4 regions of the Bradyrhizobium sp. S3.3.6 genome follow, and region 1 is predicted to be linked to each of the others. Evidence: predicted binding sites of a transcription regulator. Region 1 holds the regulator's gene; each other region holds the start of a gene.
What was found. The regulator LexA, encoded in region 1, represses DNA repair genes until DNA is damaged. The targets are predictions, from matches to a motif close to TGTTCNNNNTGTGTTCNG.

Region 1 (7,228 bases):
CTCGTCGGAGAGGAACTTGATCACCATCTTGTTGCGCGAGCGGGTGATCAGGCTTTCCGAATGCATGTGCAGGATGCATTGCAGCCCGAACCGGTTGCAGTGATGGGTCAGCTCGAAAATGCTGGTGACGTAGTGCATGCTGACGGCCGAGATGTAGCAAGGCGTCGCAAACATCACTTTCATCGATTTCAGCGCTTCGTCGGGTAACATTCTCGCTCGTCAGGCTCAGTTGCTGCGTCTATTTGAGGGCGTTCTCCGGCTTGGTCGCCGGTGCGGACTTTGCGACCGCCGCAGGCTGCTTGCTGGCACTTGTCGGGGTCTGCTTTTGCTCAACACGCGGCTCGGGCGGGCTCGGCGCTGCCGGCCCGCTCTGTCCAATTGAGACCGAGATCCCGAACAACCGCCACTGTCCGTTCACCGGCGCGAAGGCCAGGTCGAAATTGACCTGGTTCGGGACCGACGGAAAGAAGCCGGCCAAATGCATCAATCCGTTGGCCTCGATCTGCGGCAGCAGGTTGAGCTGCGGATCGATAACGGCGACACCCGAGAGATCGAGATTGTCGTTGCGCAGTTTGGCGAAAATCTCCCCCAACCGCGCCGCCGAGTTGACTTGGAAACCGGGCGCGCCGATATCGCGCAGCACGGTGTAGTTGCCGGTCTTGTTGGCGTGGTCGAGCGCAAGCAGCGAGGAGCGGACCAGCATCAGCACGCCGTTGCGGTCGATCTGCGCGGGCTTTGGCGCCGGCGGAGGCGTTTCCGCATGACCGGCGGCAGCCGCCACCATCAGCGCAGCCGCAAGCATCAAACCCCGCCACCCCTGTTGCTTTCCGCTCAGCACGCCGCCGTCACCACGCAACCGTCACTCCGGCGCGTCCACCGACGCCGCCTTGCGCGAACCCGGCCGCGACGCCGCCGTTGAGTACGACATACTGGTTGAGGCGCATCTGGGCGCCCAGGCTCATGGCGTTCTGCCCGCGGAACGTGCCCCAATTGGTGGAGACCGCAAACCGCTTGTCCGATGGCAGTGCCGAGCCGCCCATGGCAATGGCGATCGCGGTGCCCTCGAACGCCTGCCGCATTTGCGTCTGCAACGTGGAGACGTTGGACTGCAGCGTGGAAATATCGGCTCCGCTGAAGCTTGCGGCGGCCAGATGCCCGGCGGCATCCGTTGTAACCACCTGCGTCGGGCCGGATTGTGCGGCAAGGCTCGCGGCCGAGGTGAGGCCGGACATGCGATAGGTGTTCGTGCTGGTGCCGATCGAGACCTGATTGGGCGCTGATGTCGTCGCGCCCGCGCCGATCGCAGTCGAATTGGCGAAGGTAGCCGTGGCGCCCGCACCGATCGCAGTCGCGCCGGTGGCGCTGGCGGTGCTGGCTTGGCCAATCGCGGTGGTGGCGTCGCCGGTCGCGTTGCTACCCTGGCCGAACGCACTGGCTGTCAAGCCATTGGCGATGCTGCCTTGACCAGTCGCGGTTGCGAAATCGCCATTTGCGAAACTGCCTTGGCCGGTCGCGGTCGCGCTGTCGCCGTGGGCGACGCTCTGGGCGCCCGTCGCGGTCGCGAAGGTGCCATTCGCAGCACTTTGAATCCCTGTTGCCGTTGCGTCAAAGCCATTCGCCTTGCTTAGACTACCGGTCGCGGTCGCGTCCACGCCGTTCGCGACGCTGCCTTGTCCCGTCGCCGTCGCGTTGGTCCCGTTTGCGTTGCTGGCTTGTCCCGTCGCCGTTGCATAGGTGCCGTTGGCGAGGCTGAACTGTCCAGTCGCGGTCGCGTTGGTTCCGTCTGCGCGGCTTTGCTCTCCGGTCGCGGTCGCGAGGGTTCCAACGGCGGCGCTGAAGGTACCCGTCGCCGTCGCCGAGGTCCCGTTCGCGACGCTGTTTTGTCCCGTCGCCGTCGCATAGGTGCCGTCCGCGAGGCTGGACGCTCCAGTCGCGGTCGCGTTGGTTCCGTTTGCGGTGCTGCCCGGTCCAGTCGCGGTCGCGAACGTGCCGTTCGCAATGCTGCCCGCACCATAGGCTGTCGCAAAGTTGCCGGTCGTGGTCGCGCCGCTGCCAACCGCTGTCGCGTTGCCGCTGGGCGCGTTGATCACGCCGCCGCCGGCGGCGTAGTCGGCAGAAAGAGCTGCCGAGGGATAAAGCGCCACTCCGGCGCCAAGCACGCCCACGCTGGTGAGCATGCTGCTTGCGAGCAAGCCGGCCTTGCGAGACAGGCTCTGGATGACCGGAATGATGGTCTTGCGACCTCGATGGATTGCCGAAATCGACACTTTCGCCCCCGTCCCCTGAATCGCAGGAATGATGTCCTTTCGGAAATGTTGCAAAGCCCGGACATGGAGGCATCTGACGTTTGTCGGATGCGTCGATGATTGCGTCGGGAATGCCAATGGGGTGCGGCTTTGCGGCAACATCGGCACGACTGCCGCTTTTCTGCTCTTGCTCGTTCCGTGACGCTGCGCTGAGATGCCTCATTGCATTTTGAGGCATTTGTCTTGGGTACGGACGATATTTCCAACGAATCCGTATTGGACCTCATCGGCGCCATCTACGAGGTTGCGCTCGACGGAAGCCGCTGGGAAAATGTGCTGACGCGCATCGACGACGCCATCGGCGGCCGTACCCTGTTCGGCGTCTTTGATCCCGCAAGCGGCCTCTCCAGCCTGCTGTCGCCACGCATCGACCCCGACCGCGTGCAAGAGCTACTCGGCTGGGCCCCGCGCAATCCCCTGTTGCCGCTTGGCATCGGCCGGACGCCCGGCGAGGTCTTCACCATCGGCGACTTCATCACACGCGATGAGTTCACCCGCAGCGATTTCTACAACGAATGGTGGCAGCCGGGCGGTTTCGACACCGAACCGTTGACGACGAATCTGCTGGTCGATCACAACGCCACAGGCATCCTGACCAGCCATCGGCCGTCCAATTTGTCTCCGTATGACGACAAGGCGCGGCGGCTGTTTGCAACGTTGGCGCAGCATCTCGTACGCGCCGTTGCGATCCAGCGGCGTACCCACCAGCTCGACATCGCCGGCCGCGCGGCGCTGGCGGGCCTCGACGGCCTCGATCAGGGTTTCATTCTCGCGGACGCCCAGGCCCGCCCGATCTTCGTCAATCGTCGCGCGCGCGAATGGCTCGACGCCGCCGACGGCATCGTGATCGACGCGGGCGCGCTGAGCGCCATCACCAGCGACGATGGCCGTTGTCTGCAAACGCTGGTCGGTTCGTGCAGCATCGATAATCCCGATCGCATCGGAGGCGAGATGAGCCTGCGGCGGCTTCCCGGCCGCATGCCGCTGCACGTGCAGGTAACGCCGGTCGGCAGCGATTGGGCGGAGAGCTCGGTGTCGCTCGCCTCCGGCTGGCGATCGAGTGCGATGGTGCTGATCACCGACCCCGAGCCGGACGCGAGATCAAGACTCGACGCCCTACGCGCGCGTTACGGCCTGACCCGTGCCGAAGCGGCCTTCGCGCTCGAGATCGTCAAGGGCGGCGGCCGCAAAGCCACGGCCGAACGGCTCGGCATCGCGGACGGAACCGCGCGCAGCCATCTGTCGAAGATCTTCGACAAGACCGGCGTGGGGCGACAGGCCGAGCTGGTGCGGCTGTTGCTCCAGAAATAGCTGCGTCCGCGCGTATGCGCATCCGTTTTGCCTCAACGGCCACAGTCGGCTAGAACGCTGGCCGCGACCTGATTGTCGCGTTGCCCAAGCAGGAGCTTTCAGCCGTGGCCCTCATGCCGGTTTCCGATGCGCTTGCCGCGGTGCTCGCCGGTGCGGAGCCGCTGGCTGAAGAGATGGTTGCGCTCGATGAGGCTTGGCACCGGGTGCTGGCGCGCGATCTCGCCGCACGGCGCACGCAGCCACCGCAGGCGATGTCGGCGATGGACGGCTATGCCGTCCGCGCGGCCGATGCAGCCAGGGTCGATGCGCAGCTCAATATCATCGGCGAGGTCGCTGCCGGCCGGCCGTTTGCAGGAACTGTCGGTGCCGGCGAAGCCGTCCGGATCTTCACCGGTGGCGTCGTTCCCGACGGCGCCGATGCGGTCGTGATCCAGGAGGACACCGTCGCCGACGGCAAGCGCATCGCGATCAAGGAAGCCGCCGTCGCCGGGCGGCACATCCGCCCGGCCGGCATCGACTTCCGCGAGGGTGACGTGCTCCTGCGCAAGGGCGCCCGGCTGACCGAGCGCGACCTCGCGCTTGCCGCCGGCATGAATCACCCGCAGTTGGCGGTCCGCCGCCGTCCGAAGGTCGCGATTCTCGCAACCGGCGACGAGCTGGTGATGCCGGGTACGACGCCCGGTCATGGCCAGATTGTCTATTCCAACGGCTATGCCCTGCATGCGCTCGCCCGCAGCGAGGGGGCCGACACCATCGACCTCGGGATTGCCGCCGACACGCTTGCCGCCACCACCGCCGGCATCCGCCGCGCCCGCGATTCCGGCGCCGACATCCTGATCACGACGGGCGGCGCCTCGGTCGGCGACCACGATCTGGTGCAGCAGGCGCTCCGCGACGAGGGCACCTCGATGGCGTTCTGGAAGATCGCGATGCGGCCGGGCAAGCCGATGATGAACGGGCAGCTCGGGGCGATGCGCGTAATCGGCCTGCCCGGCAATCCCGTGTCATCCTACGTTTGCGGCTTCCTGTTCATGGTGCCGCTGATTCGTGCGTTGTCGGGCCGTTCGATGGTTCATCACCGCCGCGAACGCGCCGTGCTCGGCCGCGACGTCGGCGCCAATGACCAGCGCGAGGACTATCTGCGCGCCCGCCTGGATGTGCGTGATGACGGCACGCTGATCGCCCTTCCCGTCAATCACCAGGACTCCTCGCTGCTTGCGAATCTCGCTGCGGCACAGGCACTTCTCGTGCGCGCACCGTTCGCACCGAGGGCCGAAGCGGGAGCGCCCTGCGAGGTGCTGCGACTGCCCGTCTGAGCGCATTGTTCGCATGCGTTCCGCGAACTTTGTCGCGTTCACGGTAAATTAAGCAGTTGCGGAACAAGTATCGAACATATAGTGTCCGTTCATGATTTGTTTCGAGCATGTAGCGGCTTATTGCTGACTTCAGCGTCTCGGAATCGAACGACATCAACCGGGGGATTTTGGTCGAGATGTTAACGCGCAAACAGTACGAGCTCCTGCGGTTCATCAGTGAACGTCTGAAGGAAAGCGGCGTGCCGCCCTCCTTCGACGAGATGAAGGACGCGCTCGATCTGCGCTCAAAATCAGGCATCCATCGCCTGATCACTGCGCTCGAGGAGCGCGGCTTCATCCGCCGCCTGCCCAACCGCGCCCGCGCCATCGAGGTGATCAAGCTGCCTGAGCTCCAGGCCGCCGCTGGCAGCCGCCGCGGCTTCACGCCGAGCGTCATCGAGGGCAATCTCGGCAAGGTGCGCCCGGCGTCGAGCCTGCCGGCCGACGAGGGTGAGCGTCCAGTCGCAGTGCCCGTGATGGGCCGGATCGCGGCCGGCACGCCGATCGAGGCTTTGCAAACCCGCAGCCACACCATCAGCGTCCCGCCCGACATGCTCGGCTCGGGCGAGCATTACGCGCTCGAAGTGCGCGGCGACTCCATGGTGGAGGCCGGCATTCTCGATGGCGACATGGCGCTGATCCAGCGCAACGAGAGCGCCGATACCGGCGACATCGTGGTCGCCCTGATCGACGACGAGGAAGCGACACTCAAGCGTTTCCGCCGTCGCGGCGCCTCGATCGCGCTCGAGCCGGCCAACGCGGCCTATGAGGTTCGCATCCTGCCGCCCAACCGGGTCAAGATCCAGGGCAAGCTGATCGGGCTGTACCGGAAGTACTGATCGCGTCGCTATCGGCGAGCGCAATCAACGATTGGAGCGGACGATTGTCCGCTCCGGCTGGGTAGTCTTTCTGGTTTTGCACAGATTATCCGGCCCCTTCTCCAGCGCTACATCCTCGGCACGCCGCAACGAAGCACGCATTGCTTCGCAGGGCCTTTGCCAGACCGAGGAGACCAACATGCGCAAGATCATTTTGAGCACCGTCACGATGACGCTGATCGCAGTATCAGCGTCGCAGGCCTTAGTGTCGCAAGCCTTGGGCTCGCAAGCCTTGGGGTCGCAAGCCTTGGGGTCGCAAGCCTTGGCTGCGCAGCCGCAGCACCACGCTCGCAAAGCACCGCGCGCAACGACCGAGCAATTCCGCAATGCCCGTAACGCCGTCGCGCAGCCGGCTTGGCAATATTCGGGCTGGTCAGCGCCAGCCGGCCGCTGAAGCAACGCGCTCACCGAATGCGCGGGAGCAGGCTTTGTTCCTCGTGCATTTGAAAAAGATAATGTGATCGCGCTCTGCTGATGCGAGCCGCAGATTTGCCCACAAACAAGCATAAGATGAGCTTCCACTCTGATAGGGGCCTGCGCCTCCGAGACAGAGGCGCGGGTGCTCTATCCTGATTGAGGAGCACCCGATGTGTGACTATAGCCTGCATGCCGTCGCGACGCGTCCCGCAGAAGTTGGCGAGACGATCGTCACGACAACGTTCCGCGGCACCTCGACGCGCGGCTTCGCCTCCGAAGCCGACATGTCCGTCGCGGTTTGCCTGCTGCCGGGAACGGAGCTCGCCTTCGCCGACAACGTCCGCTACGACAATCGCTGGATCTGGACGCGCACCATCAACTCGCGCGTCGGCAAGTTCGGCAAGGTCGATCCGCACATTCCCGACCGCCATCACGACGCGATCGAATTCCCCGACGGCAAATACGTGCTGGTGACGCAGCTGGTCGAAGGCCAGCGCGCAACCGTGCTGCAACTGCCCGTGACCCAGCCGCTCGGCGAGCGCGAGCACAAGCCGCAGGTCGCCGACAGCCGCTCCACGTCCCCGCGCCTGCCGATCGGCTAAGCCGTCGATCTCAGTCATCGGCCTGCAGGTCGGTGTCAGACGGCGTTGCGTCTTTGGAGCGCGGAGCTGCCGACCGCGGCATGAGGGTCTGTTCGAAATCTCCATCGCCGGCCGCCGCCGGCGACCAGGGGCGGTTTGCGCCCCTCGCCTTTACCGCCTGAATCGCAAAGCCGTCGCCACGCGGCGTCAGCGCCAGCGCGCCCTGACGCACGAGACGTGGCCGATCGACCACCATCGCACCACAATCCGGCGGCGCGGGCCTTGCCGTCACCACCAGTGCCGCGCGGCTGCAATCGTCTCCCAGCGCGTCAATGCGCAACGCCAGCGCAACGATGCGTCCGTCGGCAAGCGGCGTCACG
Region 2 (7,228 bases), 250 kb from region 1:
GGCCGCCATAAACCTCAGCATGAAATCCCCCGACCGTAGTAGCGAAAGCTAGCGCAACCGTTGAGAGCAAAGAAGTGAGGCACCCTCTTTTTAGTATAACTGACTGTACCCCAGCGGAACAGTTTCTCGTCGGCGTGGCGGCGCGAAAGCCCGCGCCAGGACGCATGCGCCGTCGCTTCGCCTCTTCACCTTGCTCCCGCTTTCGGACTGTACGTCGACATCTCCGTGGCGCTCGGGCTGGCCTTCTCTCGTCTCGAAAGATCTTCGTGCACCCTCGGATAAGCGTCTGCCCACACGTTCATATTGTGCAGCGCGGCGCCGACGCTATCCCAGACCAACTCTATCGGCGGATGCTCTGCCGCTCGTCTCGCGTATGCAAAGAACGACGACGCGCCCGCATAGATGATTGCGGCATCGACAACCAGGCTCTCCAGCTGGTGTCGCGTGACAACGCCGTGAGCAGACCTATCCGAGACCAGAAGCGATTGAAGTCGTGCTTGGTGAATTTGAATGCGCGCCAACGTGGTCTCGACCAATCTTGCGTCCATGGCTTCGCTGTATTCGATGAACTCCGCTAACACATCCAAGCTTTTCGAGGGGACGGCCTCATCGGACAGCGCTGACGTTGCGGAATTCTTTGGAAGTGCCTCCCGGTCGCACCGCTCGATCATTTCCTTGAGTTCGTTCACAGTCGCCGCCGCATACCTCGTGATGTCACTCAAGGCCAACGGCAGCACTGCCCGGAGCGCAGCATGTTTGCGCGCGCGCTTTTCGCTGTCGATCTGCCTCGCGTGCTTGATAGACCTGGTCGTGTTGTAATAGGCCAGTGCTGCGGCAATCATCGCGACAGTGGCCCCCACCAAGGTCTGCCAACGCTGCAGCCACGATAAGAATGCGCCTTCCGGAAGGTAGATGGACGGAAGGACTACGAATAGCCAAGCACCTAATACGGCGAGCGCTGACACCGTGATCGGGCGGTCCCTTGTATTTGCTTCCGGCATGCCACGCGCCTCGTCATCGCGAGATGGTCTAGATCAACTTTTCCTCGACGACCTTCTTGCGGCCAGCCGGCGTCAGAGCCCAATAAAGCGCTCCCGATACGTAATTGCCGCCGGCGCACGTCGCGAGCCCTGCTTTATCGAGCTCGTCAAGATGGTATTGCAGCACGCTCTTCTCCATTTGGAGTTTGCGTGTCAGCACCGCTACGTCACGATCATCGATATTGGACGCGCGAAACAACGTCACCAGCACGCGGCTGGTGTCAGCGACGAGACCAGACGGTTGCGGGAGCTGATCGCGAAGCCCGGCGTTCTCTTTTTCCAGAATGGCAACGCGCTGGGTTAGCTCCGTAATGTGCTCGGTATATTTGTCTTCAGCGAGCTTCACGCGCTCACGAAGTGCGCCAGGGAGTGACACTTCCTCTAGCAGATCCAGCAACCACCCCATCAAAGCCTCTCCTGATTCGTTCGCGGGAAGAGTGACACGGCCAGCGAGCGCTTCGGCCGGCCTATACGCTTATCCCACCTATTCACAGGTGCCACAGGCGCGCGAAAGCCGCCCCAGAGGGGGGCTTGGCAATCGGTCGCAAATCAGGGAGTCTGTCCGTGGGCTTGATAACCCGGACTAGTGATGCGGCACTCCCGGTTGGCGCCGGAATGCCGTCTGCGCGAATGAGCCTTGGCGGGCTTTATAGCGCTTGGCTGCACCTTGGCGGGTGCGCCGAACCTGGCCATTATGGCCGGGAGCGGTGCGCTATGTCCAGAGCCTTCGGGCTTAAAAGCTGCCGGCCCGTCTCACTAGCGGGTTATCAACTCCCGGCTGCCGGTCTGACACCGGCGCGGCCTTGATAAGCCGAACCTAGTGAGAAACTCCCATGACCCTAGAACGCCCAATGTTCCCGCCTAGGCGGGAAGTCGAAACCATCGAGCCATTTGCCATGCAGGACATGTTCGTCGCGTCGCTGGTGCGTGTTGATCGCATCGGCTCTGTTCGGCGGCTGGTCTTTGCAGTGCCCGACGGAAGCGACCCGGACGTGCCCGTGCGCGTCGTTACGGCCCGCCTGGTGCTCCCGGTCGAAGCATTGGCGGAGATCGCCGCCCAGCTGCTCGATGTGCCCCTTGATGCCGGCGCCGGGGCCTTCGCGCCCCGCGGCGCAACCGTGAACTAGGGGAGGCCGGTGTCATGGATTCGAACATCGTCCAATTCCACAGTGCCGCCCGCAGGCCGGCGGCGCCGGCAGCGCCGATCGGCGAGGCATCGGTTATCGAATTCCCAAGTCCCGAATGTCGTGTTCTGTCGCCGCCTCGTGCGCAATGTTCAAAAACCGCGCATGGGCGAAAAAGCGCATTCGGCGACGATGAGTGGTATCGCGCTTTCGGACGGCAGTTGTTCGAGGCGCGGATTAAGGCACGCGTCTCGATCGAGGATGCTGCCGCCGCGGCAGGCCGGACCGTGGAGACCTGGCGCCATTACGAGATCACCGGAAGGGGGCGACTGACATTTCCGGTGCTCCGGTTCGCGAGGCGCTACGGTCTTCGGCTCGACGACATATTCGACGGAGCAAATGCGGCGCTCCGCGATATTGCCGAGACCGACCTAAGCAAGTGATACGATGAAGGCCTGCGCCAACGGGCGCAGGCCTTTTCTTTCGGTTTGGCCCCAAATTGTCCCCAAGTTCGCGTTGCGTTCGAAACGGGCCTGCGCTAAGCGATTGAAATTCCTGATCCGGAAGGGTGGCCGAGTGGTTTAAGGCACCGGTCTTGAAAACCGGCGTGCCCGCAAGGGTACCGTGGGTTCGAATCCCACCCCTTCCGCCAGTCAAGACCAAAAACCCAATGATTTCAATATTTGGCGGTTTTGGCTCACCAAAAGCTACTAACCAATACCGTAGCTTGCGCTTGGGTGAGCCAAGGTCTAATTGCCTAGACGGAACAAATAGTGAACGATATAGTGCGTGTCGAATCTACGGAGTACGTGCATGCTGGCATCGAATCCACTCGAAGGTGTGCAAGGAAACGCTCCGTTGGCAGGCGCAAAATTTTTTGATGAACGATCCGATCAATCGGAAACAAAAGCGAGGATCATCCAGAAATACTTCTACGCTTGGGCAAAAGTAATTATTCCCACGACGAAGCAACACGGCAAAAAGATCGCTTACATCGACCTCTATGCGGGACCGGGCCGTTACAAAGACGGCGCAGCCTCGACTCCGCTGTTGGTTTTAGAACACGCCATCAACGACAAGGATATGTGTTCGATGCTGGTAACGCTGTTCAACGATGCCAGTAAGGACCATTCCTCTAATCTTCAGCAGGAAATCGACGCGCTACCGGGCATTGAAAAGCTGAAATTCAAACCGGACGTTCAGTGCAACGAAGTCGGAGCGGACGCAGAGAAATTCTTTGCTGAACGGAACATAATTCCGTCGTTCACCTTTGTTGATCCGTTCGGTTACAAGGGCCTGTCGCTGAAGATTGTAAATGGCGTCATCAAGGATTGGGGATGCGACTGCGTATTTTTCTTCAATTATGGGCGCATCAATGCCGGGCTATCGAACGATAAAGTGAAACAACATATGGATGCTCTGTTCGGTGTGGAACGCGCCGACAATTTGCGAAAGAAGATCGAAGGAAAAACGCCTGATGCGCGTGAGACGCTAATCCTTGAAGAGCTATCACAGGCGATCAAAGGCATGGGCGGAAAATTCGTGCTTCCGTTTCGTTTCAAGCGTGGCGCGCGAACGTCGCACAGTTTGGTCTTTGTATCGAAGGCCTTCAAAGGCTATGAAATCATGAAAGGGATCATGGCGGGCGAAAGCTCGACCGATGATCAAGGCGTGGCATCCTTTACTTATTCGCCAGCCGACGCTTCAACGCCGCTACTATTTTCGCTATTGCAACCGTTCGACAAGCTACTAGCGGATTTGCCCAAGGTGTTTGCGGGCGAGACTTTAGCGATGCGCCAGATTTACGAAAATCATTCCGTTGATACTCCGTACACCGATAAGAATTACAAAGAGGCTCTTAGACAGCTGGAAGCAGCAGAAGTGATCACAGCTGATCCACCAGCAGCGAAGCGACCAAAACGGGCAGGCTCCGTCACCTTCGCAGATCACGTCAAGGTGACTTTCAGGTAGGATGCCGCAATGGCCACCAACTCACCAATCGAATGGACAGAAGCAACGTGGAATCCGGTGGCAGGGTGCACAATCCTGTCGCCGGGTTGCACCAATTGCTATGCGATGCGACTTGCTAGGCGATTGGAGGCCATGGGGCAACCAAAGTACGCGGGCACAACGCGCGTATCAGGTGGACGCGCCAAATGGAACGGCAAGATCGTTCTAGACGAAGCTGCCTTGAACATACCGCTGAAGTGGAAGACACCCAAAGTTATCTTCGTCAATTCGATGTCGGACCTGTTCCATGAGAACGTGCCGCTGGAATTCATCGGCAAGGTTTTTGATGTGATGCAACGTGCTCGACACCACACATTTCAAATTTTGACCAAACGTGCAGAACGGCTCGCTAGCATTGCGAACCAGCTGCCCTGGCCGAATAACGTCTGGATGGGCGTAAGCGTCGAAAACGACGAATATACCGATCGAATTGACCATCTGCGTTCGACACCGGCATTCATCAAGTTCTTGAGCCTCGAACCGTTGCTTGGCCCACTTGAGAACTTGGATCTTGAGGGCATCGACTGGGCTATTGCGGGCGGCGAAAGCGGTCCTGCCGCGCGCCCGATGGACCCGGATTGGGTACGATCGATTCGGGATCAATGCGTAGATGCGGGCGTTGCCTTCCACTTTAAGCAGTGGGGTGGAGTGCAAAAGAAGCAAACCGGTCGGGTGTTGGACGGGCGAACGTGGGATCAACTTCCAACTGCGAAGGCATCCGCGATTTCGGCTTAAAGCTAAGTTTTCACGCCAAATGGTCAGTAGTGCTGGTGAGCGGTGAAAAATGTCGAACGGCTTCAACGCAGATTACGGATGACGTTTCCGCCGCTCGTCCGCTCCAGCACGCTTTCCGGACATATCGGGCTCAACGTCGTAGAGTCCGCAAAGGGCCCCAGAAACGGACATGAGCCGCCGTAACAATGCGGGCAACTCGATGACTGATCGGCGAGGGCACGATTACGGGAGGGCTGGGCTGTCGCCCATCGCTTAATCGAACCGATCCAAAGTGTATCCGCTAGTAGCCGACCGGCCTTAACACCCGAACGGGGATCGGGGCGTTAATAAATACATCCGCCGCGGTTTTGCTGCGCAGTAGACTAACGTCGAGAATACAGTCGTCCAGCGGTGGCAATCCAGGTTTTACTCCTGTCTGTGTGCAAATATCACGCGCAGCATCCCTCTCTTGCGTAGGAAGATTTTCCGCAAATATCGGCTCTAACGGCCATCCACGGTGAATCTCTTTTTCACAGTCTCCGGATAACCAATCTGGACGAGCGATCCAGCTATTTCCGAAGCCCTGAAACTGCTTGTACGTAAAGGGACTTCTCAGTGGCTGCCCTTCCGCATTTACGGGGTCGTGCGTTGTCGGATCACCGCTTAATAAACCGCGCAAATTGTTACCAGAACTAGTTACGCCTAATCGAACCACCAGATTCATATAATTACCTGGGCTCTGATCGGCCGTTATCATATCGCCGCTTGCGCTTTCGACAGAGTACACTGACCCCTTCCGGGAAACGGTCACCCCGCCGGCGAGGTGCAAGGCGGGGGCGCCGTCTGGCAATGGAGTAGAGGTGCCATTAACTGCAAGACGGTTGTTTAAGCAAACGGACACACGAACACGCCCCATTTTTGCGGCTACAGCGGTGTTGAGCGCCACTGCAGGATTGCTCAACCGCTCTTGCCGGGCTTGAACAATTAACTCCGGGCCAGCCTGCACCAGCAGAAAATCTCCAGCCGCCTGAAAATCGTAATGTACTCCGTACAACGTAGTAATATGTGTATCACCGCTATCCGATCCGGTTAGATTATCGACACACTGATGGGATTTATTACTATATTCTTTTTGAACAGCATAAGACACGCCGTTTAGCGATAATGGATTGAGGATTTGCCAGGCGCAAATATCGCCTATTTCGTTTCCATCCGAGGCGAACCATGCATTTAAATCCGGATCGGTGATTGTCTCAAAAATTTCATGTGAGAAAACATTGTTTGTCGAGTCAACAAGAGTGCCATTAGGACCATTAGTCACCTGACAATTTGCAACGTTTTGGTACGGCTGCGCCTGATAGATTATATGAACTGGAGCGCCGGCTGCGTCGGTAGAGTCGAAAGATCCGTGATACGCACAAAACGCGAAGGTACCTCCGTTGCAGTTTGCGTCAGGGCAATAGCAGCTGGTGCTGTTATCAAAACACAGGTTTTGATTCTGAGGCAGAAAGATACTGTACATTCTATTGTATCCGCCACCTCCACCGCTTGGGTTTGCGGACTTAACAGCTGTTAGAACAAGAGCGCGCACCTGTGAATCGAGAAGTACGTGCGGCTGCGTTCCCGAAAGCTGTATCCCATTCGGATTGGTTGCATAGGCCTCAGCTGTCGTACGAACGTATTGATCCGCTATGTGCATAAATGGAACATTTATGCCCGCAAATAGGTTGGTCAGAAACGAATATGGATCTCCCCAGCAAGAGATTGCGCAATTAAGAACTATGAATGAATGTTGTGTGTTCGTAATTATCGGTCCGCCGTGAAATATTAGATCCCCGGACGGAACAAGATTTGGACGAGGATTTCTGACTAACTTGTCACAGTCAGGTGGGGCGGGCATTGTAGTGCCGCCTCCAGATCCTTTTTGAATGCCGAAAATATGACATCGAAAATTCGACATGTTGGGGATGGTAAGCTGATCCGCCGACGGGACGGTGATTGTCCTCATCTTTCATTTCGCCCGATACCTTGGGTGATGGGCGTTGTTGTTGCTGCGCATGCGCGCCGACAGCAAGAAACGCAGCTGACAATGCGGCTATCAATGCGAATGCCTTGTTCATGGCGCTCTTCCTCTCACTATTCGAGGCTCGCAATTGATCCGACAATCGCCGGATGCTGCTGTTTTGCGACCATGATCGCGCTTCCGAGTTGCTGGCGCAAGTAAAATCGCGCCTTGCGTGTCTGGCAAAGCGTCCAATCCACCTGTCGTATACGCCGAAGCGGCACCCCCATGATTGCCTGCGTTAAGGCGCGCCTCGCTCATCGTTCCGTCTGGTAGCT
Region 3 (7,228 bases), on a different contig from region 1:
CTATGGCGAGACCGAGCGCGTGCGCGCCAGGGATTTCGCCTCGAAGATCTCCATGCGCGTGCTGTCGCGGATGTGGCAGATGCTGCTCAAGGGCATCACCGAGGTGCAGGCCGCAACCCGGCCGGCTGCGGCCGCCGAGATGGTGCTGGTGCGCATCGCCTATGTCGCCGACCTGCCGACGCCGGACGAGGCGATCAGGATGCTGGAGCAGAACGGCGGCAGTTCGCCGGTCGTGGGCGGCAGTGCCGCGCGCAGCGGCGCGCCGGCGGCACCAATGGCTTCCGCGGCGTCCGTGACCTCTGCTGCGCCAGTTCGCATGCCGACCTCGTCACCGACTGCATTCGGCGGCGGTGCCCGGCCGCAAATGGCGGCGCCCGCGCCAGACCCGCAGGGGGCGGCACCCCAGCTGCGCATCACCAGCTTCGCCCAGCTCGTGGCGCTCGCCGGGCAGAAGCGCGACCTCATGACCAAGGCCGCGCTCGAAGGCGACATGCGCCTCGTTCGTTTCGAGGAGGGCCGGCTGGAGGTCGCGCTCGAGCCGAACGCGTCGAAAACCATGATCTCCGAGCTCGCGCGAAAATTCGAGCTGTGGACCGGCCGCCGCTGGACCATCATTGTTTCCAACGAGCAGGGCCAGGCGACGCTGCGCTCGATGAGCCAGGCCGCCAAGCAGGAACATGCGCGCAGCGCCGAGGCCGATCCGCGCGTGCAGGAGGTGCTGTCGCGCTTCCCCGGTGCGAAGGTCGTCGAGGTCCGCAGGCTTGCCCCCGAGACGCCGGAAACCAATATTAACGCTGACTATGGCTCTGACGATCCGCCCGACGGTTCCGACGCCGACGACGATCTCTAGAGCCTGATCCGGAAAAGTGTGAAGCGGTTTTCCGACAAGATCATGCTCAAAACAACTTAGGCTTTCCAAGGACGAGCACCCATGGCTGATTTTCTCGGCATGATGAAGCAGGCGGCGCAGCTGCAATCCAAGATGCAGGAGATGCAGGAGCAGCTCGCCAATGTGGAGGTCGAGGGCATCTCCGGCGGCGGTCTCGTCGCCGTGCGCATGACCGCGAAGATGGACGTCAAGGGCGTCAAGATCGACCCCTCGCTGATGAAGGCCGAAGAGCGCGAGGTGCTGGAAGATCTGCTGGTCACCGCGCTCGGTGATGCCCGCCGCAAGGCGGAGACCGCGATGCAGGAGAAGATGCAGTCGCTGACCGGCGGCCTCGGCCTGCCGCCGGGGCTGTTCGGCCAGTAATATGGGCGCGGTTGCAGGTCCCGAAATCGAGCGGCTCGTCCAGCTTCTCGCGCGGCTGCCGGGTTTGGGCCCGCGCTCCGCGCGGCGCGCGGCGCTGCATCTGATCAAGAAGCGCGAAGCGCTGATGATGCCGCTATCGGGCGCTCTGCAGGTCGCGCTCGACAAGGTTCAGGTCTGCAAGACCTGCGGCAACATCGATACGCAAAATCCCTGCACAATTTGCACCGATCCGAAGCGTGATCCCGCCATCATCGTCGTCGTCGCCGACGTCGCCGATCTCTGGGCGCTGGAGCGGGCCAATGCGACCCAAGGGCGCTACCACGTGCTGGGCGCGACCTTGTCGCCGCTCGATGGCGTCGGCCCGCAGGACCTCAGCATCGACGCGCTGGTCGCGCGCGCGCATGCGGCCGAGGTGCACGAGATCATTCTTGCGCTGAATGCGACAGTCGACGGACAGACCACCGCGCATTACATCACCGACCTGCTTCAGGACGCCAACGTAAAAGTAACCCGGCTGGCCCATGGTGTGCCTGTTGGTGGCGAGCTTGATTATCTCGATGAGGGCACGCTCTCGGCCGCGATGCGGCAGCGGACCCTGTTCTAGCCATCCAGACTTGACGGAACGGACGACATGACGAAACTTTTCGCCACACGATCGGCTTTGGTCGCGACGATGCTGCTGCTGGTGACACCGGCCATCGCCGCGCAGCGGGACGACGAGGCGCCGCCGCCCTCGAAGCCCGGCAAGCCGATCAGCGCCGGCGAGGTGCTCTCGGGCGAGCTGAATGCGATGAAGATCCGCGACGTCAAGAACGCCGGCAAGCGGATTGCGATGTACCAGATCACCTCCGAGCCGCGCCGCCTGCCGGCGCCGAACGGGCTGTGCAATCTCGAGACCGGACCTGAAACGTTTCAGCTCGTCACCTCCAGCGACGCGCAGGCCACGCAGTTGAAATCGTTCGTCGGCAAGGAGATCTCGGTCAAGATCGACGAAATCGCCTGCGCCAGCGACCCCGGCCAGATGAGTGAGGCCGTGGTCACGAAGTGGAGCTTGGTGAGGAAGTAGGAGGGGCGGCGCTACACCCGCACGGGCCCCAGCGCCTCAAAATGCCCGCGCTTTTGCAGCCAGACGAGCAACACCAGGCTCGGGATCGCCACCAGCACGCAGATCAAGAAGAACAGCGGCCAGCCGGTCGTATCGGCCACGAAGCCGGCTCCTGACGAGAGATAGGTCCGCCCCACCGCTGCAAGCGCGGTGAGCAGCGCATATTGCGTCGCTGTGTGCAGCGGGTTCTGGCACAGCGCCGAGAGATAGGCGACGAAGATCACGGTGCCGATGGCGCTGGTGAAATTCTCGGCGCAGATCGCGAGCGCCAGCGCCCATTGATTGGTGCCGACCAGCGCAAGCCAGGAGAAGGTCAGGTTCGCCAGCGCCTGCACCACGCCACCGATCCAGAGCGAGGTTGCCAGCGAATAACGCCGCGCCACAAAGCCGCCGGCAAAGCCGCCGATCAGGGTCGCGGCGAGGCCGACGCCCTTCACGATCGCCGCATAGTCGTTGCGGGTGAAGCCGAGGTCGATCACGAACGGCGCCGTCATCGTTCCCGAGAACGCGTCGGTGAACTTGAACAGCACGACGAAGGCGAGCGCCGCGATCGCGTCCTTGCGCGACAGGAACTCGGAGAAGGCGCCGATCGCCGCGTGCAGCACGCGCGTGAACGCGGTCTCGTCGTGCGTCACGGCTTCCGCCCGCACCGATTGCTCGGGCTCGGTCGCCGCGAGAGCCGTGATCGTCCCGATCAGCACCATCGCCGCCATCACCACATAGCCCCACATCCAGGCCGATGTGCGCGTGATGCCGGTGCTCTCGAAGCCGGAGACAATGAACAGCGCACCTGCGGTCGAAACCAGCATGCCGATGCGATAGGCCGCGACATAGGCCGCCATGCCGGCGGCCTGCTCGCTCTCGGGCAGGCTCTCGACGCGGAAGGCGTCGACCACGATGTCCTGCGTCGACGACGTCGTCGCCACCAGCAGCGCGCCGAGTGCCACATAGAAGGGCGATCGCGCCGGATCGGTCAGCGCCAGCAGCAGGATCGCGACGATCAGCAGCAATTGCGAGAACAGCAGCCAGCCGCGCCGCCGCCCGAAAGCGCGCGTGAACAGCGGCACATGCAGCGCATCCACCAGCGGCGCCCACAGGAATTTCAGTGTGTAGGGCGTGCCGACCAGTGCAAACAGCCCGATGGTCTTGAGATCGACCCCGGCCTCGCGCATCCACACCAGCAGCGTCGAGCCCGACAGCGCCAGCGGCAGTCCCGAGGAGAAGCCGAGGAACAGCACGATCAGCACCCGCGGCTGCAGGTAAACAGCCAGGCTGTCGCGCCAGGAGCTGGCGGGGGCGGAGGTCGCGGCAGGGGAGGTCGCGTCGGGTGCGGTCATGGGGAGGTGTTAGCAGATTCTGGGGGCGCTGCCTCGGCCACAAAAACCGTCATGCCCGGGCTTGTCCCGGGCATCCACGTTCTTGGTGCCGTTGCAAAGGTCGTGGATGGCCGGGACAAGCCCGGCCATGACGACTCCGCATCACTCCCCCGCCTGGAGCTTCCTTGGAAACAGCTCCGGCGCGCCTGACGCCACCAGCCGCGGGCCGTCCGCCGGCGCGTCGGTCTTGCTGAAATCGAGCTCCTCGATTCTGCCTGCGCGCTTCTCGATCTTGTCGGCGGAGATCAGGATCTGGCGGACGTCCTCGTTCGCGTCGGCAAAGTGCTTCTGCAATTTCAGCACGCGATCGCGCAGCCGTCCCAAATCGTCGCCGAGCTTGATCACTTCGGTCTGAATCTGGTCGGCGGCATCGCGCATGCGCGCGTCCTTCATGATCTGCTGCATCACCTGGATCGCGAGCATCAGCAGCGAGGGCGACACCAGCACGACCTTGGCGCGATAGGCCTTCTGGATCACGTCGTCGAAGCCGTCATGGATCTCGGCGTAGACCGATTCCGACGGCACGAACATCAGCGCCATCTCCTGGGTCTCGCCGGTGACGAGATATTTTTCCGCGATGTCGCTGACATGCTTCATCACGTCGCCGCGCAGCCGCTGCGTGGCGGCGCGCTTCTCCTCGTCGGTGCGGGCATCGTGCAGCGCCGTCATCGCTTCCAGCGGGAATTTCGCATCGATGCAAAGCGGGCGCTGGTCGGGCAGGAACACCACGCAGTCGGGCCGCTTGCCGGTCGAGAGCGTGAACTGGAATTCGTAGGCGCCCTTCGGCAGGCCGTCCTGGACGATCGCCTCCATCCGCGCTTGTCCAAAGGCGCCGCGCGACTGCTTGTTGGCGAGCACGTCGCGCAAGGTCGTCACCTGCGTGGTGAGGTCGGTGAGGTTCTTGTGCGCGTTGTCGATGATGCCGAGCCGCTCGTGCAGCGCGCGCAGGCTCTCCATGGTGTTGCGGGTCGAATGTTCCATGGACTGGCCGACCCGATGGGTCACCGAATCCAGCCGCTCGTTGACCGCCCGGGCCATCTCGGCCTGGCGGCCGGCCAACGCCTGGGTCATGGCGTCGGCCCGGCCGGCGGCCTCGCTCTGGGCGTGCAGGACCTGGCTCAGCCGCTCCTCCAGCTCGTCGGCGCGGATGGCGTGCGCCATCGCGAGTTCCGCGCCGCGTCGCCCGGAGCGCGCGATCACGACCGCAATGGCAATCAGCAGGATGAGGACCAGCGCGCCGAAGCCGATCAGCGCGTCGATGGTGCGCACCGGCCAGTCGCCGAGCATGAAAATGATGTCGTTCATGCCTGCCGTTCTATCCGATTCGCCCGTCCGCACGAACGAATAGCGAACATTTATGGTTAATCGATCCCTAATTTTTATGGTTAACAGAACTTGAAGTTTTATGGTTAGCGAAGCATTAACGCGCTCCCGGCCGCATTGACCGCTTGTCGCGCGCAGCTTAAATCGCCCGCCATGGCCCTCAGAGAAATCATCATCCTGCCCGACAAGCAGCTGCGTCTGGTCTCCAAGCCGATCGAGAAGGTCACGCCGGAGATCCGCAAGCTTGCCGACGACATGTTCGAGACCATGTATGACGCGCCCGGCATCGGGCTTGCGGCGATCCAGATCGCGCAGCCGCTGCGGCTGATCACCATGGACCTCGCCAAGCCTGACCAGGACGGCGAGACCAAGCCGGAGCCGCGCGTCTTCATCAATCCCGAGATCATCGCGTCTTCCGCGGATCTGTCGGTCTACGAGGAAGGCTGCCTGTCGATCCCCGAATATTACGAGGAGGTCGAGCGGCCTGCGAAGGTGCGCGTGCGCTTCACGGATCTGGACGGCAAGGTGCACGAGGAGGACGCCGAAGGCCTCTACGCCACCTGCATCCAGCACGAGATCGACCATCTCAACGGCGTGCTGTTCGTCGATTATCTCTCAAAGCTCAAGCGCGACCGCGTGCTGAAGAAGTTCGAGAAAGCCGCCAAGCGCGCGGAGTAAGGTTCTCCGTCATGCCCCTCCGCCTGATCTTCATGGGCACGCCCGATTTCTCCGTGCCGACGCTGCTCGAGCTCGTCGCGCATGGCCACGAGATTGTGGCTGTCTATACCCGCGCGCCGAAGCCGGGCGGTCGGCGCGGGCTGCAATTGCAGCCGACCCCGGTCGAGGAAGCCGCGCGAAAGCTCGGCGTTCCAGTGCTGACGCCGAAAACGTTGAAGACACCGGAAGCGCTGGAAGAGTTTCGCGCGTTTGACACCGATGCGGCCGTCGTCGTCGCCTATGGCATGATCCTGCCGCAGGCGATCCTCAATGCGCCAAAGCTCGGCTGCTACAACCTGCACGCCTCGCTGCTGCCGCGCTGGCGCGGCGCAGCCCCCATCAATCGCGCGATCATGGCCGGCGATGCCGAGAGCGGCGTGATGGTGATGAAGATGGATGTCGGCCTCGACACCGGCGACGTCGCCATGGCCGAGCGCCTCGCGATCACCGATGACATGACCGCAGTCGATCTGCACGATCGCCTGTCCCGGCTTGGTGCCGATCTGACGGTGCGCGCGATGGCCGCGCTCGACCGCGGCGGCCTCCAGCTCAAGAAGCAGAGCGAGGAGGGCGTCACCTACGCCGCCAAGATCGACAAGGCCGAGGCACGGATCGACTGGAGCAAGTCCGCGCACGCGGTGCTGCGCCACATCCACGGCCTGTCGCCGTTTCCCGGTGCCTGGGCGGAGCTCGCCGGTGTCACGGAGAATGCGCGCGTAAAAATCCTGCGCTGCGAACTGGCGAAGGGCTCCGGTGCGCCGGGCGAGGTGCTCGATGGCCAGCTTACCATCGCCTGCGGCGAGGGCGCGATCCGCATCCTCGAGCTGCAGCGCGAGGGCAAGGCCCGGATGCAGGCCGTGGACTTCTTGCGGGGTGTGCCGTTGAAGGCAGGAGCCAAATTCACCTAACGCTGTCATACCCCGCGAAGGCGGGGTATCCAGTACGCTGAGACTTCTCGGTTCGAACCGATAGGCTGCGGAGTACTGGATCGCCCGGTCAAGCCGGACGATGACACCACCCGGATTGAGATGCCCCGCTACAAGCTCACCATCGAATATGACGGCGCACCCTTCTTCGGCTGGCAGGTGCAGGAGACGCTGCCTTCGGTGCAGGGCGCGCTGGAAGCGGCCGTGAAGGCGATGACCGGCGCGGATGCGCGGGTGCATGGCGCAGGCCGCACCGATGCCGGCGTGCACGCGCGCGGCCAGGTCGCGCATGTCGACATCGAGAAGCAGTTTCCACCGGGCCGTTTTCGCGATGGGCTCAACGCGCATCTGCGCCCCCATCCGATCGCGGTCCTCGAAGCCGACATTGTACCTGATACTTTCGAGGCCCGCTTCTCGGCCGTGAAGCGCCACTATCGCTACCGGGTCATCAATACCCGCGCCAATCTCGCGCTCGACATCGGCCATGCCTGGCGTGTGCCGCGCCGGCTCGATGCGGATGCGATGCATG
Region 4 (7,228 bases), on a different contig from region 1:
ATTGCTGCTTGCGATCCGCATGTGGCTGCATCGCTGAGTTGGATCCGAGAATGGACCACGAAAAGGTCAATATCCTCCTCGTCGACGACCAGCCGGCCAAGCTGCTCGCTTACGAGGTGATCCTAAAGGAACTCGGCGAGAACCTCGTGATCGCCTCGTCCGGCCGCGAGGCGCTGGAGGTGCTGCTCAAGACCGAGATCGCGGTGATCCTGGTCGATGTCTGCATGCCCGAGCTCGACGGCTTCGAGCTCGCGGCAATGATCCGCGAGCATCCGCGCTTCCAAAAGACCGCGATGATCTTCATTTCGGCGATCCAGGTCAGCGACATCGACCGGCTGCGCGGCTACGAGATGGGGGCCGTCGACTACGTGCCAGTTCCTGTCGTGCCGGAGGTGCTGCGAGCCAAGGTCAAGGTGTTTGCCGAGCTCTATCGCAAGACGCGCGAGCTCGAACGGCTGAACCAGGATCTCGAGGATCGTGTCCGTGCCCGCACCGCCGAGCTCGAGAACTCCACCGCAAAACTGCGCGAAAGCGAAGAGCGGCGCAGCATGGCAATCGCCGCCGGCAAGATGGGATCCTGGGACTGGGACTGGGTCAACGGCGACTGGATGTGGGACGAAGGCCAGTACCGCATCTTTGGCGTGACACCGGAGACGTTCAACGTCACCTCGGCCAACATCCAGGCGCTGCTGCACCCGGATGACGTGGACCAGTTCGGCCAGGCGATTGCCGCGTTCGATACCGGCGCGCACGCCTATGAAGGAGAGTTCCGCGTCTGCCGGCCCGATGGTGATGTGCGCTGGTGCGTCGGCACGGCCGCCGCGACTATGGATCCGGGCGGTCGAGTCGTGCGGGTGAGCGGCGTCACGGTCGATATCACCGAACGCAAGCGCGCCGAGGAACGGCAGAACCTGCTGGCGCGCGAAGTCGATCACCGCGCCAAGAATGCGCTGGCTCTGGCACAGTCGATCGTGCGCCTCACCCGCGCCGACGAGGTCAAGGCTTACGTCAATGCCGTCGAGGGGCGCATCAATGCGCTCGCGCGCGTGCACACCATCCTGTCGCTGTCGAGCTGGCAGGGCGCCGAGCTCTCCAAGCTCATCGAGGAAGAGCTTGCGCCCTATTCGCTCGGCGGACAGATCAAGCTCGGGGGTCCCGAGGTGCAGTTGCTGCCGGCGACCGCCCAGACACTGGCGCTGGCGCTGCACGAGCTCTTCACCAATTCGGCCAAGTATGGCGCGCTCTCGACCCGGTCGGGGCGGCTCGCGATCGGCTGGCAGGCCGAGAACGATCTCCTCACCTTGACGTGGGACGAGACCGGAGGGCCGTTGGTCAGGACGCCGAAGTCGCGTGGCTTTGGCACAAGAAGCCTGCTGGCCAGTGTCGAATCCCAGCTCGGCGGACAGGCGCAGTTCGACTGGCGTCCAGAGGGCTTGTTGTGCCGCCTTGATGTGCCATTGACGCGCAAGAGCGCGGCAACATCGGCGGTGCAGGACAAGTTCGAGCCCAGCACCTCTCCCGAACTTCAGCGCGCGTCGGGTTAGCGCGACGCAGCGACCTTCAGCCGTAACATCGGCTGCGGTTCATCGGCGACACGCCCTTCGAGCCAGGCTTCCGTTCGCGCGAGATCGCGCAACGCCGTCGCGTAGCGGCGGGCGGCGCTGCGCTCCGCACCGCGCGGCAGCTTGCGTGCTTTGCGCAACATGTCGGCCGCCGCGTTACGGTAGGCCAGCGAGCGATAGAGAAAGACCACCTTGCCCATATCGAATGTTCCCGTGTTGATGGCGTTCATCTTCGCAAAGTCGGCATGAACGTCGGATGAAGCGGCAGATGACAATTCCTTCATGCGCATTGGAACCCGCGATTGCGGCACGCGTTTGCATGACAGATCGATCGGCAGTTCCATGCGCGCAAAAAAGTCGCCAAATAGGTCGCCAAGCCTGATCTCTCCCACCGGCGTCATCAAATTAATGACGCATGCGATGATGGGCGCTGCACTCGGTCTGGCCTTCACGCTCGCGCTCATTCTGGTCAATCCTGCGGTCGCAGAATTGCTGAACCACGGCGGCCGTGCGGCAGCCTTGGTCTTTGTCGGCACGATGGTGACGACGTTTGCCATCGGTGCCGCCCTGACGGGCGTCGTGCTCATCCTCAACGAGGACAAGGAATCTTGAAGCGCGCGTGAGGCGCAATGCGACGTATTGTTCGGAACTCCCGCGGCAAATAGCGGTTGGGTGCCTGCGTCAATTCAACTCAGGGAGTTCCCACGCATGAACACGACCAAGCTCGCTCTCGCCGTGATGTTGGCAACCGGCCTCGCCGCCGCGCCCTTCGCCGCACAGGCCAAGTCACACAAGGCCAAGCATGAATCATCGACCTCGTCCTCGCAAACGACAGGCGCCAACACGAAGTCCAAGGGCAGCGACACCTCCGGTCAGGGCGGCTCTGACCAGGGCGGCACCATGACGAACAACAAGAGCGCCCCGGGCAACACCAAGTAAGCTCGCCAGAGAACAGGCTTCGCGAGAGCGGGGCCTGTTCTTGGATGATCGAACATCCTCTCAGGGCCACATGGTCGGTGCGCGGGTCACAGCATCCCGGCCGGCCCGCCTCAAATCAACACCTTGCCACCGCCAGCGGCCTTCCATTCGCCGATCAACCGATTGATTTTCCGGCGCAGATCCATCTGTGCCTGGGCCCGTTCGGTGCAGTCGCGATCGCGATTGACGAGATCGCGTACGGCCGCCTCGACATCGGCCATCTCCAGCCTCAAGGCACTGATTCTACGTCGAATTTCATTAATTCTGTTGTCCATGACTTGTTAGAGGCTTGTTAGAACAAAATAAGAACATATAGTCAAGCCATGAACTCAGAATGGAGAGTGGACATGCAGGTTCTGGGCAAATACGACGCCAAGGTTTTCCTCATGGAGCAGATGACCCGGGCGCAGGGGCTGCGACTGAAGCGGCTGAGTGAAGAGGCCTACCAGCCCGCGCAATACGATCGCAGTCTGTCCTCTACCGAGGCGGCGCACCGCATCCAGGTGCTGGAAGCGGAGATCGAGCTCGCGAACTCCTTCTAAGGCTCGCGGCCGGCGCCTTTGGAACGTTGGGTCAGCACTCCTGTTCTCTTCCGAGGCCAAGGGGAGGCCAAGGGAGAGAGTTGATGGCACGCAAGGCAAAGAAGCGCCGCTACTCACGCAGCGCCAGCAGTGATGTCGAGCGCCAGACGCGGCGTTACAAGAAGGGGACTGCGAAGAGCGGTCGCGGCGGACGCGTAAAGAGCCGCAAGCAGGCGATTGCGATTGGCCTCTCGGAAGCGCGCAAGAAGGGCAAGAAGGTCCCGAAGAAGGCTTCGAAACGGAAGACGTCCAAGAAGACGACAAAGAAAAAGACGACAAAGAAGAGCTCGAAGCGCAAATCCGCGAAGCGATGACGCCGATCGGCGTCAGATCATGGTGCCGGGCATGAAGCAGCGGATCGAAACGCCGAACGCCGTCTTGACGGGCCAGACCATGGTGCGACCGGCGCGGTTCGGCTCGGTGATCACGGCTTCGTCGGGGACCTCGACCCATTGCCCATCAAGACGGACACGATAGTGCCCATTGTGCGAGTCCCAGTCAGGATCGGCCACGGCAACGCCGTCCGCGTCCGAACAGCACGGACCGAGATGGCTGCGCAGGCTGTCGAACCAGGGTTTTAGCGGCGAATCGGTGAAGCGGCCATCATCGCGCCCCATGGCACTTCCGGACGACAGCAATAGAGGCGCCGCGAGCAGCGCAAGCTTCAGCGAGAGCTTCAATCGATCCATGTCGGCACCGATCAAATGCGAACCACCGGCCGGTTCCACAAAGCGGCCGGAGGTCCGAAGTTCCACTCCTGCAATTTGCCTCGGCGCCGTCATTGCCGCCAAAGCACAACACGCGATCTCAAAGTCTGACGAGTGAACGCGGCTTTTTCGGACGAACCCGTCATCATTGCTGCCGTTAACGAGAATGTTATCGGCGGCCTGTGGGTATCTCGGAAGGCGCGCACGAAAAAGGCGGCCCGCAGGCCGCCTTTTGAATTTGCCGTTGAGGCCAAGAGGCGTGATCAGATCAGGCGAGCGGCACCGCGATGAACCGGGTCGCCTCCGCATTCTTCACCTGCAGCAGCACGCTGTTCTTGCCGGACGATTTGGCCTGCGCCAGCTCCGAGCGGACGTCGCCGACATTGGCGACTGCCTTGCCGCCGACATTGAGGATGACGTCGCCGGTCTGGATGCCGCGCTGTGCCGCCGGTCCCTGCGGGTCGACCTCCGTGACCACGACGCCCTTCTGACCTGCGCCCTGGACGTCGCCGGCGGGCGCCAGGCTGAGGCCGAGGCGCGGCGTACCGGGGGCCTGCTGCGTCTTGCCGTCGTCAGTGTTGCCGCTTCCTTGGGCCTGCCGCTCGGTAGGCAGTTCGCCGAGCGCCAGCGTCACCGTCTTGGTGTCGCCCTTGTGGACGACATCGAGCTTCACGGACGTGCCCGGCGCCAGCGTGGCGATGGTGCGGGCGAGATCGCGGGAGTCCTTGATCGCGGTGCCGTTGACAGCGGTGATGACATCGCCCGCCTCGATGCCGGCCTTCGCCGCCGGGCTGCCATCCTGCGGGTTATCGACGATTGCGCCGCGCGCCGCCTTCAGGCCGAGGCTATCGGCGATCTCCGCGGTCACCGGCTGCACCTGCACACCGAGCCAGCCGCGGGTGACAGCACCCTTGTCCTTCAACTGCGCGACCACGAGCTTTGCAGTCGAGGACGGAATATCGAAGCCGATGCCGACCGAGCCGCCCGAGGGCGAGAAGATCGCGGTGTTCACGCCGATCACGTTGCCGTTCATGTCGAAGGCCGGACCGCCCGAGTTGCCCTTGTTGATGGGTGCATCGATCTGGATGAAGTCGTCATAGGGACCGTTGCCGATGTCGCGGCCGCTGGCCGAGACGATGCCGGCCGTCACGGTGCCGCCGAGGCCGAAGGGATTGCCAACAGCAACCACCCAGTCGCCGATCCGCGGCTTCTGGTCGGAGAATTTCACGAACGGAAAATCCTTTTTGCCCTCGACCTTGATCAGCGCGAGATCGGTCTTCGGATCGGTGCCGACCACTTTCGCGGTGTAGATCGTGCCGTCGTCCGTCGTCACCTGCACCGACTGTGCATGGTCGACGACGTGGTTGTTGGTCACGGCATAGCCGTCGGCCGAGATGAAGAAGCCTGAGCCCTCGCCCGTGACCACCTGGTGACGTTGGCGCGGCATGCCGTTCATGCCGCCCGGAAAGCCGAACTGCCGCGAGAACTGGTCGAACGGAGAATCCTCATCCGAATCCATCCGGTTCTGTTGCAGCATCGCGCTCTTGTCGTTGTCCTGGTCGATCTTCACGCGCACCGAGATGACGGCGGGCTTGACCTTGCTGACGAGGTCGCCGAAGCCCGGCGGCGTCGCGGCGCTTTCAGCTGCCTGCGCAGGCGCAATCAGGGAGTTCACGCCGAACGGCGTCGAAGCGGGAGACGCAGCCAGCACGGCCACGCCAAGCGCGGCCACGGTGCCAAGCAGCGCAAGCCGGCGCGGCTTCAGAATTGTACGGCTCTTGGTGGTGTCGGAATTGACGCGATCGATCATGTTGAAATGTCCATGTTGGGTAAGTCGCCTTGCACCCAACATGGACATCGTCACCTTACGGCGTCCCGTCCACGCGATTAAATCTTGGCAAAGAAAGTGCGGCCGGCGGCCGCAAGCCAGATTCTCGAAACGGACGTCGCGCTGCGCAATGAAAGCCCGGCGAGCAGCCCGTTGAGGAATTGCAGTTAGAGCGCTCTAAGCCGCGGCGGGGCGCTCCCATGCCGCAGCTGCGACGGCGTCGTCTTCGCGTTGCGCATTGCACGCGTCGAAATGCGCCTTCAGCGCGATCTCGGCAAGATATTCGAAATGTTCGGCCTGGCCGAGCAGCTGCCAGTTCTGGAGCGGCCGATAGGCCGCCTGCTGGCGACAGAGGGACGCCAGCGCGCGGTAGCGACGTACGTTCTCCATGAGACCCTCCCTCGCATTCACACAGGCTTATTACCCTGATTTGCGTCAGGCCGATGGCGGTTATGCAAAACATTTCTTGCGCCCACGGCCCGCTTAACCTGGGTTAATTTTCAGAAAACCTGCAGACGCCCATTGGTTCCTATCGGGCGAACCGAGCCTGGAAGCTGCGATGGGTTCAAGGCGTAGCGGCGGCGTTCGACGTTGATGCCGATCAGATCGCAATACTGTTCGATCGGTTCGGGCCGCCCGATGAGATAGCCCTCCCGATGAGATAGCCCTGCATCTCCCCGCAGCCCTCGTGTTCCGGGAAGGCACGCTGCGCCTCCGTCTCCACCCCTTCCGCGACCACCGGCGCGACACAGCGCGGAGGCGGCATTGGCGAGCAGCTTCCGCGGCGAGCCTCCGTAAGACCCAGGGAACACGTCGCGGTCGCGCGCAACGCCTCCGTAATCTACCGGATGCGCCCGCCTTCTCCTGCACGCATCGGCAGCGCGGAATGTTCCTGCAGTTTCGGAACCCGGGCGGCTTCCGCGGCAACGCGAATGGCGGCGATGTTAGCGGCATAGTCGGCACTGCTCTTGCCGCGGAAAACCGCGGAACCCGCCACGAGCGTATCCGCGCCGGCCTCGGCAACCGCAGCGGCATTGTCCCGTGTGACGCCACCATCGACCTCGAGACGGATCGGCCGCTCGCCGATCATGCTTCGAATGCGCCTGATCTTCTCGAGCTGGGATTCGAGGAAGGACTGGCCGCCGAACCCGGGGTTGACTGTCATCACCAGCACAAGATCTAGACGATCGAGCACATATTCGATCGCGCTCTCGGGCGTCGCCGGACACAGGCTGACGCCTGCCTTCTTGCCGAGTGCGCGGATCGCCTGGAGCGAACGGTCGAGATGCGGGCCCGCCTCGGCATGGACGGTGATGACATCGGCCCCCGCCTTCGCGAACGCCTCCAGATAGGGATCGACAGGCGCGATCATCAGATGCACGTCAAAGACCTTCTTCGTCGCCGGACGGATCGCCTTGATGACATCTGCGCCAAAGCTGATATTCGGCACGAAGTGGCCGTCCATGATGTCGCAGTGGATCCAGTCGGCGCCGGCCGCATCGATCGCTGCGATCTCCTCGCCGAGGCGCGCGAAATCCGCCGCAAGGATCGAGGGGGCGATAATGATCTCCC

Region 2: the regulator LexA is predicted to act here: its motif matches at 2,927-2,944, upstream of ABID59_RS07065 (three-Cys-motif partner protein TcmP).
Region 3: the regulator LexA is predicted to act here: its motif matches at 5,070-5,087, upstream of ABID59_RS16835 (DNA recombination protein RmuC).
Region 4: the regulator LexA is predicted to act here: its motif matches at 2,834-2,851, upstream of ABID59_RS33640 (DUF3072 domain-containing protein).

The regions. Positions count from the first base shown of each region.
Region 1 is NZ_JBEPOT010000002.1:766,332-773,559, forward strand. It holds gene ABID59_RS08290 (hypothetical protein) at 1-210, opposite strand, end outside; gene ABID59_RS08295 (hypothetical protein) at 239-802, opposite strand; gene ABID59_RS08300 (YadA-like family protein) at 846-2,267, opposite strand; gene ABID59_RS08305 (helix-turn-helix transcriptional regulator) at 2,490-3,617, shown strand; gene ABID59_RS08310 (molybdopterin molybdotransferase MoeA) at 3,722-4,933, shown strand; gene lexA (transcriptional repressor LexA) at 5,110-5,811, shown strand; gene ABID59_RS08320 (hypothetical protein) at 5,990-6,244, shown strand; gene ABID59_RS08325 (hypothetical protein) at 6,438-6,869, shown strand; gene ABID59_RS08330 (ComEC/Rec2 family competence protein) at 6,880-7,228, opposite strand, start outside.
Region 2 is NZ_JBEPOT010000002.1:518,013-525,240, reverse strand. It holds gene ABID59_RS07095 (hypothetical protein) at 1-21, opposite strand, end outside; gene ABID59_RS07090 (hypothetical protein) at 186-1,001, opposite strand; gene ABID59_RS07085 (hypothetical protein) at 1,030-1,446, opposite strand; gene ABID59_RS07080 (hypothetical protein) at 1,874-2,167, shown strand; gene ABID59_RS07075 (helix-turn-helix domain-containing protein) at 2,182-2,607, shown strand; tRNA gene ABID59_RS07070 (tRNA-Ser) at 2,727-2,816, shown strand; gene ABID59_RS07065 (three-Cys-motif partner protein TcmP) at 2,978-4,135, shown strand; gene ABID59_RS07060 (DUF5131 family protein) at 4,145-4,909, shown strand; gene ABID59_RS07055 (VWD domain-containing protein) at 5,190-6,410, opposite strand; gene ABID59_RS07050 (hypothetical protein) at 6,772-7,008, opposite strand.
Region 3 is NZ_JBEPOT010000005.1:82,021-89,248, reverse strand. It holds gene ABID59_RS16860 (DNA polymerase III subunit gamma/tau) at 1-850, shown strand, start outside; gene ABID59_RS16855 (YbaB/EbfC family nucleoid-associated protein) at 932-1,252, shown strand; gene recR (recombination mediator RecR) at 1,254-1,856, shown strand; gene ABID59_RS16845 (hypothetical protein) at 1,884-2,318, shown strand; gene ABID59_RS16840 (AmpG family muropeptide MFS transporter) at 2,330-3,694, opposite strand; gene ABID59_RS16835 (DNA recombination protein RmuC) at 3,836-5,038, opposite strand; gene def (peptide deformylase) at 5,210-5,734, shown strand; gene fmt (methionyl-tRNA formyltransferase) at 5,746-6,681, shown strand; gene truA (tRNA pseudouridine(38-40) synthase TruA) at 6,802-7,228, shown strand, end outside.
Region 4 is NZ_JBEPOT010000016.1:174,219-181,446, reverse strand. It holds gene ABID59_RS33670 (HAMP domain-containing protein) at 1-37, shown strand, start outside; gene ABID59_RS33665 (sensor histidine kinase) at 51-1,544, shown strand; gene ABID59_RS33660 (hypothetical protein) at 1,541-1,846, opposite strand; gene ABID59_RS33655 (hypothetical protein) at 1,905-2,174, shown strand; gene ABID59_RS33650 (hypothetical protein) at 2,271-2,501, shown strand; gene ABID59_RS33645 (hypothetical protein) at 2,612-2,761, opposite strand; gene ABID59_RS33640 (DUF3072 domain-containing protein) at 2,888-3,082, shown strand; gene ABID59_RS33635 (DUF6496 domain-containing protein) at 3,166-3,435, shown strand; gene ABID59_RS33630 (hypothetical protein) at 3,448-3,810, opposite strand; gene ABID59_RS33625 (Do family serine endopeptidase) at 4,097-5,638, opposite strand; gene ABID59_RS33620 (hypothetical protein) at 5,834-6,046, opposite strand; gene rpe (ribulose-phosphate 3-epimerase) at 6,498-7,228, opposite strand, start outside.